Regions from separate parts of the Hoeflea sp. CAU 1731 genome, predicted to be linked through region 2. Evidence: predicted binding sites of a transcription regulator. Region 2 holds the regulator's gene; each other region holds the start of a gene.
The links. The regulator LexA, encoded in region 2, represses DNA repair genes until DNA is damaged. The targets are predictions, from matches to a motif close to TGTTCNNNNTGTGTTCNG.
Positions count from the first base shown of each region.

Region 1 (4,551 bases), on a different contig from region 2:
GCAATGACGAAAAGGCCAAGGCATTCAACGAGGAAACCGGGATACCGGTCTACAAATGGGACGTCTCGAAATATGAGGCCTGCGTCGAAGGGCTTGCCAAAATCGAAGCTGATCTCGGACCCGTGGACGTACTGGTCAACAATGCCGGCATTACCCGCGACGCCATGTTCCACAAAATGACGCCGGAAAACTGGAACGATGTTATCAACACCAATCTGACCGGTCTGTTCAATATGACCCATCCGGTCTGGCCCGGCATGCGCGACCGCGGATTCGGGCGCATCATCAATATTTCTTCCATCAACGGTCAGAAAGGCCAAATGGGGCAGGCCAACTATGCGGCTGCAAAGGCCGGTGACATTGGATTCACCAAGACGCTTGCCCAGGAGGGCGCGGCGAAGGGCATTACCGTAAACGCAATATGCCCCGGCTATATCGGCACGGAGATGGTGCGCGCGGTTCCCGAGAAGGTGCTCAACGAACGCATCCTGCCGCTAATTCCGGTTGGACGGTTGGGAGAGCCGGAAGAAATAGGGCGCTGTGTGGTCTTCCTCGCGTCCGACGACGCCGGCTTCGTGACCGGTTCCACGCTGTCCGCCAATGGCGGTCAATACATGACCTGATTTCGACCTTCGGGGCCATCCAGGAAACCAGTCGGGTCCCGAGTATGCAGGGCGAAGGCGACGCGTGACATTCAATCTATGGGCGCAATTGGTTAACGCCGGCGGTCAATCCTGACCGAATAAAGTCGCGAAACCTGCGTCCCTGTTGTGGTTGACTCTGAAAGAATATCCATATGTTGTGTGAACAATTCAGGAACATCGTCAGGTAAGCGATTCGTCGCTGATTCGTTCCGCTTTTGATCGAAATCTTAACGGAAATCGCTATATGGAGACGAGTACCGTTAACTTTCTGTCAAGAATTTCCCGGAATTTACAAATGTTTAACCATGAACCGCGCAGGCGAACCGTCGTGTTCTCATCAAAGGTTAACGGGCGGTGAGATTCTTGTCCAAATTGCCATACGCGGGTCTTGAAGGGAATCACCATCTTGTGTCGATCGACCAATACAGGCGCATATATGGCCGTGAACAAAACCGGAATCGGCTTGAGTCAGTGATTCGTCGCCGATTCGTTCTCAGCATGTTCCGAAAGTTAACATCGCGTCCTGGCGAGACGGCGCCGGCGGACCGCGGCGGCGGCATTGACGTCCCGACTTCGCCGGATTTCATCGTATCATCTGATTGACGCCACGATCGATTTTCAAGATGTCCGTATTGATGCAGCACCCTGAGACCGCCAGCAGCCAGCCCATGATCCTCTCCGGCCGTGGTGTCACCGCCGTGCTTGGGCCGACCAACACCGGCAAGACACACTACGCCATCGAAAGAATGGTGGCGCACAAATCTGGCGTGATCGGTTTGCCGTTGCGGCTTCTGGCGAGGGAGGTCTATGGTCGGATCGTACAACGCGTCGGAGCAGACAAGGTCGCGCTTATCACGGGTGAAGAAAAGATTTCCCCAAACGGCGCCGTCTATTCTGTCTGCACAGTCGAGGCGATGCCAAGGCAGACGGACGCTGCGTTTGTGGCGATCGACGAGGCGCAACTCGCTGGCGATCTCGAACGTGGGCACATATTCACTGACCGCATTTTGCATCTGCGAGGTCAGGAGGAGACGCTGCTGCTGGGGGCGGCGACCATGCGGCCTATCCTGGAAAAACTGCTTCCCGGCTTGACCGTCGTGTCGCGGCCGAGATTGTCGCATCTCGCCTATGCCGGCTCGAAGAAGATCACCCGGCTGCCGCGCCGCAGCGCTGTCGTGGCGTTCTCCGCCGAAGAGGTATACGCGATCGCCGAGCTGATCCGGCGCCAGCGCGGCGGCGCAGCGGTGGTTCTCGGCGCACTGAGCCCGCGCACCCGCAATGCCCAGGTCGCGCTCTACCAGGAAGGCGATGTCGAATACCTGGTCGCCACCGATGCGATCGGCATGGGCCTCAATCTCGACGTTGACCACGTTGCGTTCGCGCAGGACAGTAAATTCGACGGGTTTCAGTACCGCAATCTGACACCGGCGGAAATGGGCCAGATCGCCGGGCGCGCCGGCCGCCATATGCGCGACGGCACATTTGGCGTCACCGGACGCGTCGCGCCCATGGTCAATGAGACGGTCGAGAGGATGGAGAGCCACGAATTTCCACCGGTCAAGCTGCTACAGTGGCGCAGCAAGCGCCTTGATTTCAATTCGCTGGACGCATTGCGTCAGTCGCTGGAGGCAACGCCGCCCGTGCAGGGTCTAACCCGGGCGCTGCCTGCGGTCGATCAGCGGGCGCTGGAACGGTTGTCGCTGGATCCCGAGATTCGCGACATGGCGCGCGGCGCCGATCGGGTGGAACTGTTGTGGGACGTCTGTTCATTGCCTGATTACCGACGCATAACGCCTTTGCAGCATACCGACCTGATTGCGACAATTTATCGTGACATTGTTCGTCTTGGGACCGTAAAGGAAGATTATCTGGCGGAGCAGGTGCGACGGGCGGACCAGACCGGCGGCGATATCGATACGTTGTCGGCGCGCATATCCCAGATCCGGACCTGGACCTATGTCTCACATCGGTCTCACTGGTTGGAGAATCCGTCACACTGGCAGGAAAAGACCCGGGAAATCGAAGATCGGTTATCGGATGCACTGCATGAAAGGTTGACGAAACGCTTCGTTGACCGCAGGACATCTGTGCTCATGAAGCGGTTGAGAGAGAACGCGATGCTTGAAGCTGAAATTGGTGTCGATGGCGATGTATTCGTCGAAGGCCATCATGTGGGACAATTGTCGGGATTCCGGTTCACGCCGGATTCATCGGCTGAGGGACCGGACCAGAAAGCCGTCCTGGCTGCGGCGCAGAAGTCGCTCGCCATCGAGTTCGAGGCAAGAGCCGCGCGTGTGCATGCATCCGGCAATCATGATTTCGCCCTCGGCTCCGACGGCACTGTGCGATGGCTTGGCGATCCCGTTGCAAGGCTCGCCTCCAGCGACAGCATTCTCGCGCCGCGCATAATCCTGCTTGCCGATGACCAGCTTTCGGGCCAGGCGCGAGACGTGGTGACGGCGCGGATCGAACGCTTCGTCCACCATCACATCTCAACGATCCTGAAACCGCTCGACGACCTCGCAAAGGCCGAGGATCTCGAAGGCCTCGCCAAGGGCCTCGCCTTCCAAATCGTCGAGGGGTTAGGCGTCCTGTTTCGGCGTGACGTCGCCGACGACGTCAAGGCGCTTGATCAGGAGGCGCGCGGTTCGCTGCGGCGCTATGGCGTGCGGTTCGGCGCCTATCATGTTTTCATGCCTGCATTGCTTAAGCCGGCTCCGGCCGAGATCATCACCATGCTCTGGGCGCTGCGCAATGAAGGTTTCGACAAGCCGGGATACGGAGAAATCGCGGCGGCTTTGGCTGCGGGCCGCACCTCGATTGTCACCGATGCGGAATATCAACGCGATTTCTACCGGCTTGCGGGTTTCCGCTATCTTGGCAAGCGCGCCGTGCGCATCGACATTCTCGAGAGACTGTCCGATCTTATTCGACCGCTCCTGCAATGGAACCCAGGAAACGGCGTTCCGCCGGAAGGCGCCTATGATGGGCGGCGTTTCTCGACGACGCCGGCTATGCTGTCGATCCTGGGCGCTACGCCGGACGACATGGAAGAAATTCTGAAAGGTCTTGGCTACCGGTCAGAGGCCATCGAACCGGCGGTGGCAAAAGCGCACCTGGACGCGATACGCGTGAAGGCGTCGCCCGCGGAGGTCGAGGGCGTAAAAGCCAGCGAGGCTTCGATGGAGGCTGGACCGGAAGCCGGAGCTGCCGAGAAGACGGAAGACACTTCGACTGAGGAATCCGCGTCAGAGACGGGAGACGAAGCCAAGGTTGGCGAGGCGCCTGAACAGGACGGACAACCGGCTGAAGCCGGCGCGACGGCGCAAGCGCCTGTCGAGACGCAAATAGCCTCGCCTGAGACAACCGCAGACGCTATTCAGGCTCCTGCAGAGGAGGCCGCCGAGGAGGAGCCGAAGCCGGTATTGCTTTGGCGTCCGGCCGGCCGCAATGAGAACAAAGGTCATCGTCAGCATCGGCAGGGCAATCGTCAAAGACAGGGAGCCGGACGCGGCAAGGGCGACGACCGAAACCAGCCTCACCGCAACAGTAAAGGCAAACCGCCGCGTCATGGCAAGAAGCATGGAGATCATGGAAAGCCGCGCCCGCCGCGCAAGGAAAAGCCAATCGATCCGGATTCGCCATTCGCCAAGCTTGCCGCGCTGAAGGAGCAGATGAACAAGTAGTGTGCGCCTCGCAGAGGATCGACAAGTGGCTATTTTATGCGCGTGTCCTCAAATCTCGGTCGCTGGCGGCGAAACTCGTCCAGAAGGGCCGGGTGCGCGTCAATGGCGACAAGATCGACAGGGCGAGCCGCATGATCGTTGCGGGTGATGTGCTGACGATAACACTGGACCGCGTCATCAAGGTTCTGGAGGTGGCGGATCCGGGAACGCGCCGCGGTCCC
Region 1 is NZ_JBDQQS010000009.1:103,680-108,230, forward strand. It holds gene AAFN47_RS15690 (beta-ketoacyl-ACP reductase) at 1-623, shown strand, start outside; gene AAFN47_RS15695 (helicase-related protein) at 1,268-4,330, shown strand; gene AAFN47_RS15700 (RNA-binding S4 domain-containing protein) at 4,330-4,551, shown strand, end outside.
Region 1: the regulator LexA is predicted to act here: its motif matches at 1,133-1,150, upstream of AAFN47_RS15695 (helicase-related protein).

Region 2 (4,551 bases):
TCCGCGATCATCAAACTGTCGCATAACTGTCATGCAGCCACCCTACAAAAGTCCTGCTGGTTCCAGCAGATCATCATATATCCAGTCGGGGGAATACATGAAATCAAGTTCTTTGGCGTCACATGCGGCGCAACTTCTGTGTGGCGTCGCTTGCTTGACACTCACCTCCGTATCCGCCGCCCGGGCCGATTGCGACCCAGCCTCGCCGACCGACGGACAAACGGTGATCTGCACCGGTCCAAGCACCGGCTTCGTTGACGAGAATGTTGAGGACGTGACGGTTATCGTGGAGGAAGGCGCCGTCGTGGACGGCGGCGGAGACCGTGGATTCCGGTTTGGCGATAATGGAACGCTGACCAATGACGGAACGATATTGTCTGGCGGCGGCGAGCATGGCGTGCAGGGCGGCGACGACGCCAGCGTCACGAACAACGGCGTCATCGACGGCAATGGCGATGGCGTCAACGTCGATGACGACGCCTATGTCCTCAACAGCGAAACCGGTGAAATCATCGGAGCGGACGACGGCGTGCAGATCGAGGATGGTGGAGAAATCATCAACGAGGGAACCGTCACCGCGAATGACGGCGACGCCCTGAAGGCCGCCGACGGCGCCTCTATCCTCAACGAAGGAACGGCCACCGGTTCCGATGACGGGATCCAGATCGAGCATGACGGCGAGATCATCAATACGGGAACCGTGACCGCTTATGACGGCGACGCCCTCAAGGCCGAGGATAACGGCTACATCAGGAATGAAGGCGTGGCGATCGGATATGACGACGGCATTCAGGTCGCGGAAAACGGCGAAGTCTACAATTCGGGCGATGTCACCGCCTATGACGGCGATGGAATAAACGCCGGTGACGGCGCTTTTATCGTCAATGACGGAACACTGAACGCCTCCGACGACGGCATTCAGGCGGAATTGGACAGCACCGCGATCAACAATGGCGCGATCTACGCCACAGACGAAGGCATAAACCTGGATGCGGACGGCGCCGTGGTCATCAACAACGGCTCGATCACCGCCCTTGACGACGGCATTCACACGGCAACCGATTCCTGGATCGAAAACAACGGCTCGATCTATATTCCCTACAACGCCGGCGATCCGCAGGACGGCATCGACTTCGACGACGGTGTGGTGCTGAACACCGGCCGCATCGAGGTGGAGAACGGCGGTATCGATTCGCAAGACGGCGTCGATTTCGATGAAGATGGCGCAGCGCCGTCCTACATCACGAACACCGGCAGCATTATCGGCTACCATGCGGTCAACACCGATCCCCTCAACACGCAATCGCAAACCATCTACAATTACGGTTATCTCGAAGGCTTTGGCGGCGTCGCCATCAATCTCGGCGAAGGCGACGACGCATTGCAGATCGGGACCGGCTCGCGGATCGTCGGGCTTGTCGACCTCGGCGACGGCACGGACAGTTTCAGCGTTGACAGCCCGGTTGCATCGCTTGTCAATTTCGTCTCTGCGCCGGAAATCGTCGATCTCAACGGCTTTGCGGCGATCGTGACGTCAACACAAATCGTAACGATCGATCCCACGCCCTTCCAGAGCGGCAACGCGCTGATGCGTTCTTTCTTCTTCGACATGACCGGCACGCTGTATCACGACCGCCCTGAAGCCGGAGAAAGCGGCTTCTGGCTGACCGGATTCGGCAGCGCAGCGGATTTCGGATCATCCACCGTTTACAGCGGCTATGACACATCCGGCGGAGGCGGCGTCGGCGGGTATGATCATGCAGTGAACGCCATGTGGAGCATCGGCCTGTTCGGCGGGGGCGCGTCCTATTCTTCACGCATCGACGACGGCGAACACGACACGGACCTGACGTCCGGCTTTGGCGGCGTTCGCGCCTTCTACTTTCCGAACAGCCGGTTCACGCTGAATGCCGCCATTTTAGGCGGCGTCACACAGACCAGCCTGTCGAGCCCCGACTATCGCACCGGCAGCGGCTCGGGAGACGGATCATTCCTGGCGACGACCGGCGGGTTCGCCTATGAAATACCGGCGTCCGAAATGGGCGGCTATGTCGGTCTGGAAGTGCTTGGTCAGGCCGGAGCGCTCTGGAACCGGGCCGACAGCTACCGGGTGTCCGGTTTCGACGGCGCGACGATCGGCGCGCGGGATTCGGCCTATTATTTCGGGACGCTGGAAGCCGGCCTGCCCTTCGAAATGCAGTCAGGCGGCAACACGATCCGGTTCAAGCCCTTCGCCGGCGTGTCCTTCGCCGGCTTCAGCGACGACGCCTTCGCGGTGTCTGCGATTGGCTCCTCGACGAGCTTTGCGGGACCGGGCGATATCGACGGGACGTTCTTCACCGGCGGCGCCGAACTCGCCATCGACTTCGACGGCAAGGCCAGCCTGACAGGCCGGTTCACCGCCGCCTACAATGAGGACTCCACGTCCTATGGCGGAACGCTCAACCTGCGCATTCCTTTTCCGGTGAAATAGGATCGCAGCGTCGACTGCGGCGGACAGCTTTCCATTGTCAAAATCAAGAGCGCCGACGCACCCCTGTGCGTCGGCGCGATCGCTTTTCAATCCATTCTTAACCAAATTGCGCAATACACTTGCAGAACACAAATGGAACATATAGTGTATGTTCTGTATTTGTTTCGCCGATTCGGAGGATTGGGCATGTTAACGCGCAAGCAGCACGAACTGCTTCTGTTCATTCACGAGCGGATGAAGGAATCCGGCATACCGCCGTCATTTGATGAAATGAAGGACGCGCTGGATCTCGCGTCGAAATCGGGCATCCACCGTCTGATTACAGCGCTTGAGGAACGCGGCTTCATTCGCCGCCTGCCCAATCGCGCAAGAGCGCTGGAAGTCATCAGGCTTCCGGAAATGGCTGCGCAGGGATTGCATCCGCGCAAGGGCTTCTCCCCAAGCGTTATTGAAGGCAGCCTCGGCAAGACGCATCCCAAACTGGTGCGGGAAGCGCCGAAGGAAGCGGCGAATTCGTCCGTCAGCGTGCCTGTCATGGGCCGCATCGCAGCCGGCGTGCCGATATCCGCAATCCAGAACAACACCCACAACATCAACGTTCCCCCGGAAATGCTCGGCAATGGCGAGCACTATGCGCTCGAGGTCAAGGGCGACTCGATGATCGAGGCAGGCATCTTTGACGGCGATACGGTTGTGATCAAGAACGCGTCGACGGCCAATCCCGGCGAGATCGTCGTCGCCCTGGTCGACGAAGAGGAAGCCACGCTCAAGCGCTTTCGGCGCAAGGGCGCATCCATTGCGCTGGAGGCCGCCAACCCCGCCTACGAAACGCGGATCTTCGGACCGGACCAGGTCAAGATCCAGGGCAAGCTCGTCGGGCTTATTCGCACCTACAACTAGGAACAAGCGAGCAGGTCCGGCCTGCTCGCTCCATATTCAGATAATCGACCCGACCGTCTTGGTCTTTTCGACCGTCTCGATCCATTCGCGGGCGGGGTTTGATGTCTCAACAATTCCGCCCCCGACATAGAGGCTGATTTCCTGCCCGAGAATTTGCGCGGTGCGCAGGTTCACGTAGAGCTTTGTCGAGCCGTCCCAGTCGACTGGTCCGAGATAGCCGGTGTAGTAGCCGCGATCGTAGCCTTCAAACCGCTTCAGGAATTCAATCGCGGGCGGCTTCGGCATGCCGCAGACGGCCGATGTCGGATGCAGGCTGCGCAGGAGGCCCGCCAGCCGGTCGGCGTCGAGGCTGTCCGCGCTTCTGCGGAAAATCGTTCTGAGATGCACCAGATTGGCCGCCGAAACCGTGCGCGGTCCGACCTCTTCGAAATCGTCGATGCCCTGCTCCAGGAATGCGCGCCGAATATAGTTGCTGACGAGCGCCTGTTCCTCGATCAAACCGTCCGGCCAGCCAATGTTTCTTAGATCCGGATCCGGCCCGACCCACTGCGTTCCGGCAAGCGCCATGGTGTCAACGCCATCCGGCGTGGACGAAAGCAGGATCTCCGGCGTTCCAACGAGCCAGCTTCCGGTTTCAGGCAGGTGAACGAGCGCGACGAATGCGGACGGCAGCTTGGCGGCGAGCCGTTCTGCCATATCGAGCAGATCATATTCCGGCGACAGCGCGCGGTTTTCCACGCGCGACGTGACGAGCTTGCGCATGCGGCCCGCCTTGATCTGCTGCACGCAGCGCTCCACCAGCAACTCATAAGTCTGGCGATCGGTCGCAAGCGGTCCGTCAACATTGGCGCGCGACTGGACGGGAACATCCATCCGGTCATCGGCGAGCTCCAGCAGTCTTTTTTGATGGTCGGAAACGGGGTCGTCGCCGTAGGCGTCTCCGGTCCAGAATTTGACGCCGTCCTTGTCCAGCCGGACATCGCCTTCAATGGCGTCCGCAAGGTTGGCGTCTTCGACATCGACGCGATTGATCGCGAAGAAAGGCCGCTCATGCGTTTTTGTAAACACCGGCCGTTTCGTCAAACCGTTGCAGCTAACGAGCGCCTCCCAGTGAACCGCATCCGGCCTGCGCCACAGGGCGAAAGGCAAGTCGGTGTCCGCAGCAGCCGATAGCAGGC
Region 2 is NZ_JBDQQS010000001.1:711,150-715,700, forward strand. It holds gene AAFN47_RS03410 (autotransporter outer membrane beta-barrel domain-containing protein) at 155-2,473, shown strand; gene lexA (transcriptional repressor LexA) at 2,660-3,373, shown strand; gene AAFN47_RS03420 (chorismate-binding protein) at 3,410-4,551, opposite strand, start outside.

Region 3 (4,551 bases), on a different contig from region 2:
TGGCCGAGCGCGTGCACGCCGGCGTCGGTGCGCCCGGCGCCGCGCACCGTGATCGTCTCACCGGTGAATTTCAGCGCGGCTTCCTCGATGGCGCTCTGGATGGAGCGGCCATTGTCCTGCCGCTGCCAGCCGACATAGCCCGTGCCGTCATATTCGACGGTCAGGCGATAGCGCGGCATTAGCCGATCACCGCGCCGGGAGCGATGGCGGCGCCGCGAAGGAAATCCTCCGCCGTCATCGCCTTGCCGCCGGCTTTCTGCAGCTCCACAAGCCGGACAGCGCCCACGCCACATGCGATGCTCAAGCGGTCGTCCAGGACAGTTCCGGGCTCACCGCCGCCTTCGGCCAGTTGCGAGCGCAGCAGCTTGACGCGCTCGGCCTTGCCGCCGAGCGTCATCTCTGTCCAGGCGCCCGGAAAAGGCGACAGCCCACGGATCCGGTTGTGAACTTCCTCCGCCGGGCGGGCGAAGTCGATCCGCGTCTCCGCCTTGGTGATCTTTTCGGCGTAGAGCACGCCGTCTTCCGGTTGCGGGGTCAGGGTCAGCGAATCACGTTCGAGGGCGGCCATGGCCCGCTGCATCAGATCCGCCCCGATCAGCATAAGCTGGTCGTGCAGCTCGCCCGCCGTCATGTCCGGACCGATCGCCACCCGCTCCTCCATGGCGACAGGGCCTGCGTCGAGCCCTTCGTCCATCTTCATGACCATGGTCCCGGTCTCGGTGTCGCCGGCCATGATCGCCCGCTGGATCGGGGCCGCCCCGCGCCAGCGCGGCAGGAGCGATGCATGGCCGTTGTAACAGCCAAGGCGCGTTCCCTCGAGGATGGGCTTCGGTAGAATGAGTCCATAGGCGACGACAACCGCGACATCGGCGTCGAGCGCGCGGAAGGCTTCCTGCTCCTCGTCGCCTTTCAGGCTTTTCGGGGTTCGCACGGGAAAGCCGAGGATTTCCGCCTGTCGGTGAACCGGCGACTTGACCGTTTCCAGTCCGCGCCGGCCGCCCGGCCGCGGCGGCTGGGAATAGACCGCGACGATCTCGTGACCGTAGCCGGCAAGGGACGCCAGCGTCGGGACGGCGAAATCGGGTGTCCCCATGAAGATGATGCGCAAGGATTGCTCCCGGATGTTTCGTTGCCCGCGGGCGGCCTGTCACATCGCCGGCTGGCCGCGGGACTTCGCCAGTTTGGTGAATTTCCGGATGACCATGTCGCGTTTGAGCTTCGACAGATAGTCGATGAAGAGCACGCCGTTCAGGTGGTCTATCTCGTGCTGCAGGCATGTCGCGAGAATGCCGTCCGCCTCGATGGTCTGGCGCGCGCCGTCATAGTCGACATAGTCGACCGTCACCGACGCCGGCCGCTCGACCTCGGCGTAGTAGTCGGGGATCGACAGACAGCCTTCCTCGTAGACGGACCGCTCGTCCGAGGACGCAAGGATCTTCGGATTGAAGAACACCATCGGCGCCTTTTCCTCGTCGTCTCCGGAGCAATCGACGACCACGATGTTGCGCGGAACGCCGATCTGAATTCCGGCGAGGCCGATGCCCGGCGCGTCATACATGGTTTCCAGCATGTCGTCGGCGAGCTTGCGGACGGACTCGTCCACCTGCTCGAAATCCTCTGATTTCTTTCTGAGAACCGGATCGGGAAGAAGAACAATAGGCTTGATGGTCATGGCATGCACTTAAGCATTCGGCGCGCCCGGGTCAATTCTCCGGATTATCCATGTTCCCGTTTTGATCTGGCATTGGCTGGCGAATCAGATAGAGTCGCGCCCATGGATCCTGTTCAGCTATCATTCGACACGCCGGTGCTGCAGGCGGGCGAGACGACCGTAACGCTCGGCATGGCGCTGGCCGGCGCCGCCGCGATCGTGATTCTTCTGTTTATTCTCGCCGTTTCGATCGCGCGCCGATCCGCCCGTCGCCGGGCCGAAGCCGCCGAAACGGCGCGTCAGGACGCCGCAAGACGCGCCGCCGAGACAGAAACCCGGCTGGCCGACATTCTGAAAACCCAGTCCGAGATGCAGGGCCGCATGGCGACGATCGCCGAAGTGTTCGGCACGCGCCAGACGGAAATCAACAAGTCGATCAACGAACGCCTCGACGGAATGACCCAGCGGCTGGGCGCTACGATCAGCGAACAGACCAAGTCCACGCACGAAAACCTAGCGCGGTTGCAGGAAAGGCTCGCCGTGATCGACACGGCGCAAAACAACATCCAGGCGCTCGCCAAGGATGTCGTCGGCCTGCAGGCGATCCTCGCCAACAAGCAGACGCGCGGCGCTTTCGGCCAGGCCCGCATGGAGGCGATCATCGCTGACGGCCTGCCCTCCAACGCCTATGCGTTTCAGGCGACGCTAAGCAACGGCAACCGGCCGGACTGCCTGGTCTACATGCCCAACGACGCGCCGGCTCTCGTCGTCGACGCGAAGTTCCCGCTGGAGGCGTGGAACGCCATTCGCGAAAACGAGGATCCGGAAGCCTCAAAACAGAAAGCGCAGCAGTTTCGCCGTGACGTGGAAGTGCATATTCGCGATATCGCTGACAAATATCTGATCACGGGCGAAACCCAGGACACGGCGTTCATGTTCGTGCCGTCGGAATCGATTTTCGCCGAAATCCACGAGAATTTTGAAGCCACGATCCAGAAGGCGCACCGCTCGCGCGTCGTGCTGGTGTCGCCGTCGCTGCTGATGCTGTCGCTGCAAGTGGTTCAAGCGATCCTGAAGGACGCGCGCATGCGCGAACAGGCGCATCTGATCCAGGGCGAGGTGGCGCGGCTGATGGACGACCTCACCCGGCTGGACGATCGCGTCGGCAAGCTGCAGACCCATTTCGGCCAGGCGCAGCGCGACATCGACCAGATTCTGACGACAACGGGCAAGATCACCAAGCGCGGCGCAAAGATCGAATCGCTGGAGATGGAAGCCGATCCGTCGTCAGAGCATCCGGCCGCGCCTGAACCGGAAAGCAAGCCTGTGTCCGTGCCCGGTCACACGGGCACGCTGAAATTGCACGCCGGCGGCGGGCAATAGGCCTTTCATCAAGGGATCAGTGCGTCAGGAAGACTTGCGACGGAGGCGGATCACCACGTCAACATGGGCGATTTCCATGCCTTCGGGGGCTTCCGGCAAACCGTTTACGCTCAAGCCGCTGACGGGGATGTCCATCACCTCTGATTCGCCTTCGATGAAGAAATGGTGGTGATCGGAGGTATTGGTGTCGAAATAGGTCTTGGCCGATTCGACGGCCAGAACTCTCAACATTCCCGCATCAGTGAACTGATGCAGCGTATTGTAAACGGTGGCAAGGGACACAGCCACGCCAGCCGTCACGGCTTCGTCATGCAGTTCCTCGGCAGTCAGGTGGCGGTCACCCTTGGCGAACAACAGCCCTGCAAGCGCTATTCTCTGGCGCGTCGGACGCAGGCCCGCAGAACGGAGGCGGTCGCCGGCAAAGCGTGTCGGGCACGTCTTTTGTTCTGTCAGATTATGCATATCTCTTCGTCTTGGCCGCAAATGGTTGGAATTGATCGAACCTATATATCCGGACTGATCCCATCTTTCAATAGTTGAGTTTTCAAGTCCAATTTTGTGTTTCACCGCAACTATACGGAAAATGATCGGATTTCGCCATCCCCACGGTTTCCGCTCCACGGGGTAATGTGATAGAGCATCGGCGAAATTCATTTCGTAGCCGATCAGGCGGTCGGTTCAAGCCGGCAATACACGTGTCGGCTGCAACCCCGCGGCCCTGAATCCTGGCGCAATCGGAAGTTCGCAACGGAGTTTCTTTGTGCTAAGGCGGGCCAGGCAAGCAAGAACAGGAACTACGCCGCAACAGAAGGCGTGGCATTTTCGGGAGTAACTTCAGTACATGAACACCAGGCAATCCAGCTTCAGCTACGATGACATTCTGACTTGCTCGCATGGCGACATGTTTGGACAGGGCAACGCACAGCTTCCGCTTCCGCCAATGCTGATGTTTCATCGCATCACGGCCATTTCGGACACAGGCGGTGAATACGGCAAAGGTTATGTCCGGGCCGAATTCGACGTGACGCCCGATCTCTGGTTCTTCAAATGCCATTTCGAGGGTGACCCCGTAATGCCCGGTTGCCTGGGTCTTGACGCATTGTGGCAGATGACCGGCTTCTTCCTTGGCTGGCTCGGCGAACCCGGCCGCGGCCGGGCGATTTCATGCGGAGAAGTCAAGCTCACCAAGATGGTGACGCCCGAGACAAAACTCGTGGAATTCGGCGTTGATTTCAAGCGCGTCATCCGTGGGCGCCTGGTGCTCGGTATAGGCGACGGCTGGGCGAACGCCGACGGCGAACCGTCCTACAAGGCAAACGATCTGCGCGTTGGCCTTTTCCAGGAAAAGGCGTAGGAACCGGTTCCGAAAAATCTCGAATCCAGCATCGACAGGCTTTGCGGAAAGGACACCGTATGAAAAGAGTTGTCGTCACCGGAATGGGTATCGTCTCATCCATCGGGAACAATGCGCAGGAAGTCACCGACTCGCTGCGCAACGCCCGGTCCGGCATTACATT
Region 3 is NZ_JBDQQS010000014.1:28,634-33,184, forward strand. It holds gene truA (tRNA pseudouridine(38-40) synthase TruA) at 1-179, opposite strand, end outside; gene fmt (methionyl-tRNA formyltransferase) at 179-1,108, opposite strand; gene def (peptide deformylase) at 1,148-1,672, opposite strand; gene AAFN47_RS20475 (DNA recombination protein RmuC) at 1,775-3,034, shown strand; gene irrA (iron response transcriptional regulator IrrA) at 3,059-3,496, opposite strand; gene fabA (3-hydroxyacyl-[acyl-carrier-protein] dehydratase FabA) at 3,876-4,388, shown strand; gene fabB (beta-ketoacyl-ACP synthase I) at 4,448-4,551, shown strand, end outside.
Region 3: the regulator LexA is predicted to act here: its motif matches at 1,724-1,741, upstream of AAFN47_RS20475 (DNA recombination protein RmuC).

Region 4 (4,551 bases), on a different contig from region 2:
GAAAACGGCCAAAAGCCTTCTTGCAGAAATTCTGATAGGCGCGGGTATAGAGTATGAATTCGTGCCAGAGATCATCCGCCGCCTGTGAAGGCATCGCAACATATTGTCGGCCGCTCTTGAGGTAAGCGCGGAAGAACTGCTTGAGGCCCTTAGATATCCGTTCCGTATCATTCGCGGATAGATGCGGATGCCACGTTGCCAGTTTTTCGATTAATCCATCCGGCCATTCGTAGTTATCGATGTAGGCCAGTCTTCTGCGTAGTGTTATTCGAAAGTAAAGCCGGTATCCAGCGGACAATAAAATATATGCGACATAAACAGCTACGGCGGCAACAATCCATTCGACCCAGCTCATTCCGAAAATATCCGATCCGAATAACTATCCCTGATTGCAGGACATACTAGACAAACGCTGAAGAAATGCGCAAGCGCGGGTTAAGCCGCCACGGCCACCTCACCCGAAAGCCGGTACGAGATCGCCTCGGCGATATGGATGCGTCCGACCGTCTCGACGCCCTCTAGATCGGCGAGCGTGCGCGCAACTTTCAGAATGCGGTGATAGGCGCGCGCGGAGAATTTCAGCTTCTCGGCCGCATTCTGCAACAGCGCCGCACCGCCGGGATCCGGTTGCGCGATCGTCTCGATCAATGCAGTGGGGCATTGTGCGTTGGCGGTGACGCCTGGATGGCCGAGTTCAAGGAAACGCTGCTTCTGCCGCGCGCGCGCCGACGCGACCCGGGCTGCGACGACAGTGCTCGGCTCACTCACACCGGGCTTGATCAGATCCGCCGCGGTGACCGCCGGCACGTCGATGCGCAGATCGATCCGGTCCATGAGCGGGCCGGAAATGCGCGCCTGATAATCCGTCCGGCAGCGCGGGCCCCGGGCGCAGACATGACCGGGCTCGCCCGCCATGCCGCAACGGCACGGATTCATGGCTGCGACAAGCTGTATCTGCGCCGGATAGCTGACGTGATGGTTGGCGCGCGCAATGATGCATTCGCCGCTTTCCAGCGGTTGCCGCAGGGAATCCAGCACCTGAGGCGTGAATTCCGGAAACTCGTCAAGAAACAGAACGCCGTGATGGGCGAGCGACACTTCGCCGGGTTTCGCGCGGAAACCGCCGCCGACCATCGCGGCCATCGAGGCGGAGTGATGCGGCGCGCGGAATGGCCGCCTGTCCGACAGCCGGCCGCCTGGCAATTGCCCGGCGATCGAGTGGACCATCGAGACTTCCAGCAATTCGGCCGGAGACAGCGGCGGCAGGATGGAAGGCAGGCGGGCCGCGAGCATGGACTTGCCCGAACCTGGCGGGCCAGACATCAAGAGGTTGTGAGCGCCGGCGGCGGCGACCTCCAATGTGCGCCGCGCAGATTCCTGCCCCTTGATGTCAGCGAGATCGGGCAGGGTGTCCGGTGACTGGCGCATCGCCGGCTCCGGCTTTGAGAGAACCTGAACGCCTTTGAAATGATTGGCCATCGCGATCAGGCTGCGCGGTGCGAGGATGTCGAGATCGGCGCTCGCCCATGCGGCTTCCGGACCGCAGGCTTCGGGACAGATCAGACCCTTGCCGCGCGCATTTGCGCCGATCGCCGCAGGCAACACGCCTGCGACCGGGGCCAGCGTTCCATCGAGAAACAGTTCTCCGAGGATCACGTAATCGGAAAGCATGTCCGGTGGAATGACGCCGAGAACGGTCATCAGGCCAAGGGCGATCGGCAGGTCGAAATGGCTTCCTTCCTTCGGCAAGTCAGCCGGCGCCAGATTGACGGTGATTTTCTTCGCCGGAAGCGCCATGCCCGACGCATGGAGCGCCGCCTGCACCCGCTCACGGCTTTCGGCCACCGCCTTGTCCGGCAGACCGACGATATGCATATTGATCTTGCCGGGAGAAACCATGACCTGCACGTCGACCGGATCGGCGCTGATACCCTGAAAGGAAACGGTACTGACACGCGCGACCATAGGCGTACTCCGGTATCGACAAATGCAATTTATAAGCGATTATGCATCGACACTACACGCGCTTTGCACTCAAGACAAGAACAGAATAAGAACAAAGAATTCTGGCCGCCACTCGACGTCCGCGCTGGCTGGACAGGCTGGCGGCAAGACAATAAGCAAGGTCTGCGATGCGACTCGCAGAATGAATTTGACCTCGGGAATTGACATGACCATCCGGCTGCACAAAGGCGATATCGCCGAAAAGGACGCGGAACGCTACACGGGCGACATAGCGATCGACACCGAGACGCTCGGCCTCAAACCACATCGCGACCGGCTGTGTGTGGTGCAGCTGTCACCCGGCGACGGCAGCGCAGACGTGATCCAGATCGCCAGGGGACAGAAGAAAGCGCCCAATCTGGCCGGGCTACTCAGGGATCGCAAGAAAACAAAGATCTTTCACTTCGGACGCTTCGACATCGCCGTGCTCTATCATACGTTCGGCGTGACCTGCGCGCCCGTATTCTGCACCAAAATCGCATCGCGTCTGACCCGCACCTACACGGACCGGCACGGCCTGAAGGACAATCTGCGCGAATTGCTGGAAATCGATATCTCCAAACAGCAGCAGTCTTCGGACTGGGCGGCGGAGACGTTGACGAGCGCACAGCTCGACTATGCGGCTTCCGACGTGCTGCACCTGCACGCCTTACGCGACAGACTGCAGGAGCGCCTCGACCGCGACGGCCGCAGCGCGACGGCCGAGGCCTGTTTCAAGTTTCTGCCGACGAGGGCCAAACTCGACCTGATGGGCTGGGACGAAACCGATATCTTCGCCCACAGCTGAATCTGCAGTCCGTCAATCGACTACGATTTCGTTCTGATCCCCACGCGGGCCAGAACCTCGCCCGGAATACGGTAGCGCCTGACGAGAATGCGCTGGGAAGCGAGGCCTGACAGCTCGTGCTGGATGAACAGCGCCCAGGCAGCGTCCGCCGCCTTCTGCACCAGCCCGGAGCGTTTGTGCTTGTCCGGTTTGTCCCCTTCGACTGTTTGCGCATCGTGGTTTCTCAGATCGAGAAGCGCCTTTTCCAGCATCCGGCCCGCTTCGCCAAGCGCAGAGGCGCGCTCCTGCATGACTTCGTAGTCTAGAACCGCGAGGCCGGTCTTGCCACGGCTGAGACCGGAGAGATTGGGTGGGCGAACGCTCATGCGCCAGAGGATAGAGCGCGTAATTCAAAAAGAAACAAAAAAGACCCGCGGCGTTTCCGCCGCGGGCCTCGATTTTCAGATCGAACAGTAAAATCAGCTGTCGTCGTTCTGCTTCTTCAGGGCTGCGCCCAGAATGTCGCCGAGCGACGCGCCGCTGTCGGACGAACCGAACTGAGCGACGGCTTCCTTCTCCTCGGCGATTTCCAGCGCCTTGATGGACAGCGTGATCCTGCGATCCTTCTTGGAGAAGTTGGTGACGCGGGCGTCGATTATCTGACCGACCGAGAACCGTTCCGGACGCTGCTCGTCGCGGTCGCGCGACAGATCCGAACGGCGGATGAAGCTCGAGAGGTCTTCATGATCGACGAGCTTGATCTCGATGCCGCCATCATTGACAGCGGTCACCTCCGCGGAGACGACGGCGTTCTTGCGCAGACCGCCGCTAGCGGCTGCTTCACCGATGGCGTCCTTGCCGAGCTGCTTGATGCCGAGAGAGATACGCTCTTTCTCAACATCCACATCGAGCACGACAGCCTTGACGACGTCGCCCTTGTTGTACTCCTCGATGACCTGCTCGCCGGGACGATTCCAGTCGAGATCCGACAGATGGACCATGCCGTCGACATCGCCTTCGAGGCCGATGAACAGGCCGAACTCGGTCTTGTTCTTGACCTCGCCTTCGACGACAGCGCCGGAGGTGTGGTTCTGAGCGAAGACTTCCCAAGGATTGTCGAGGGTCTGTTTGAGACCGAGGGAGATGCGGCGCTTGGCCGGATCGACCTCAAGGACGACAACCTCGACTTCCTGGCTCGTCGACAGAATTTTGCCGGGATGGACGTTCTTCTTGGTCCAGGACATTTCCGAGATGTGGATGAGGCCTTCGATGCCCGGCTCCAGTTCGACGAACGCGCCGTAGTCGGTGATGTTCGTGACCGTTCCCTGGATCTTCTTGCCTTCCGGATACTTGACGCCAATGCCTTCCCACGGATCGGTCTCGAGCTGCTTCATGCCGAGCGAGATACGATGGGTTTCCTGGTTGATGCGAACGATCTGGATCTTGACAGTCTGGCCGATCGACAGAATTTCCGTCGGATGATTGACGCGACGCCATGCCATGTCGGTGACATGCAGCAGGCCGTCGATGCCGCCGAGATCGACGAAGGCGCCGTAGTCGGTGATGTTCTTGACGACACCCTCGACAACCTGACCTTCTTCGAGGTTCTGGACAATTTCAGAACGCTGTTCCGCGCGGCTCTCTTCAAGAACGGTGCGGCGCGATACGACGATATTGCCGCGGCGCTTGTCCATCTTGAGGATTTCGAACGGCTGCGGATTGTGCATCAGCGGGGTGACGTCGCGGATCGGGCGGATATCCACCTGCGAACGCGGCAGAAA
Region 4 is NZ_JBDQQS010000014.1:134,043-138,593, forward strand. It holds gene AAFN47_RS20980 (glycine-rich domain-containing protein) at 1-355, opposite strand, end outside; gene AAFN47_RS20985 (YifB family Mg chelatase-like AAA ATPase) at 436-1,965, opposite strand; gene AAFN47_RS20990 (ribonuclease D) at 2,165-2,791, shown strand; gene AAFN47_RS20995 (DUF6665 family protein) at 2,812-3,156, opposite strand; gene rpsA (30S ribosomal protein S1) at 3,250-4,551, opposite strand, start outside.
Region 4: the regulator LexA is predicted to act here: its motif matches at 2,042-2,059, upstream of AAFN47_RS20985 (YifB family Mg chelatase-like AAA ATPase).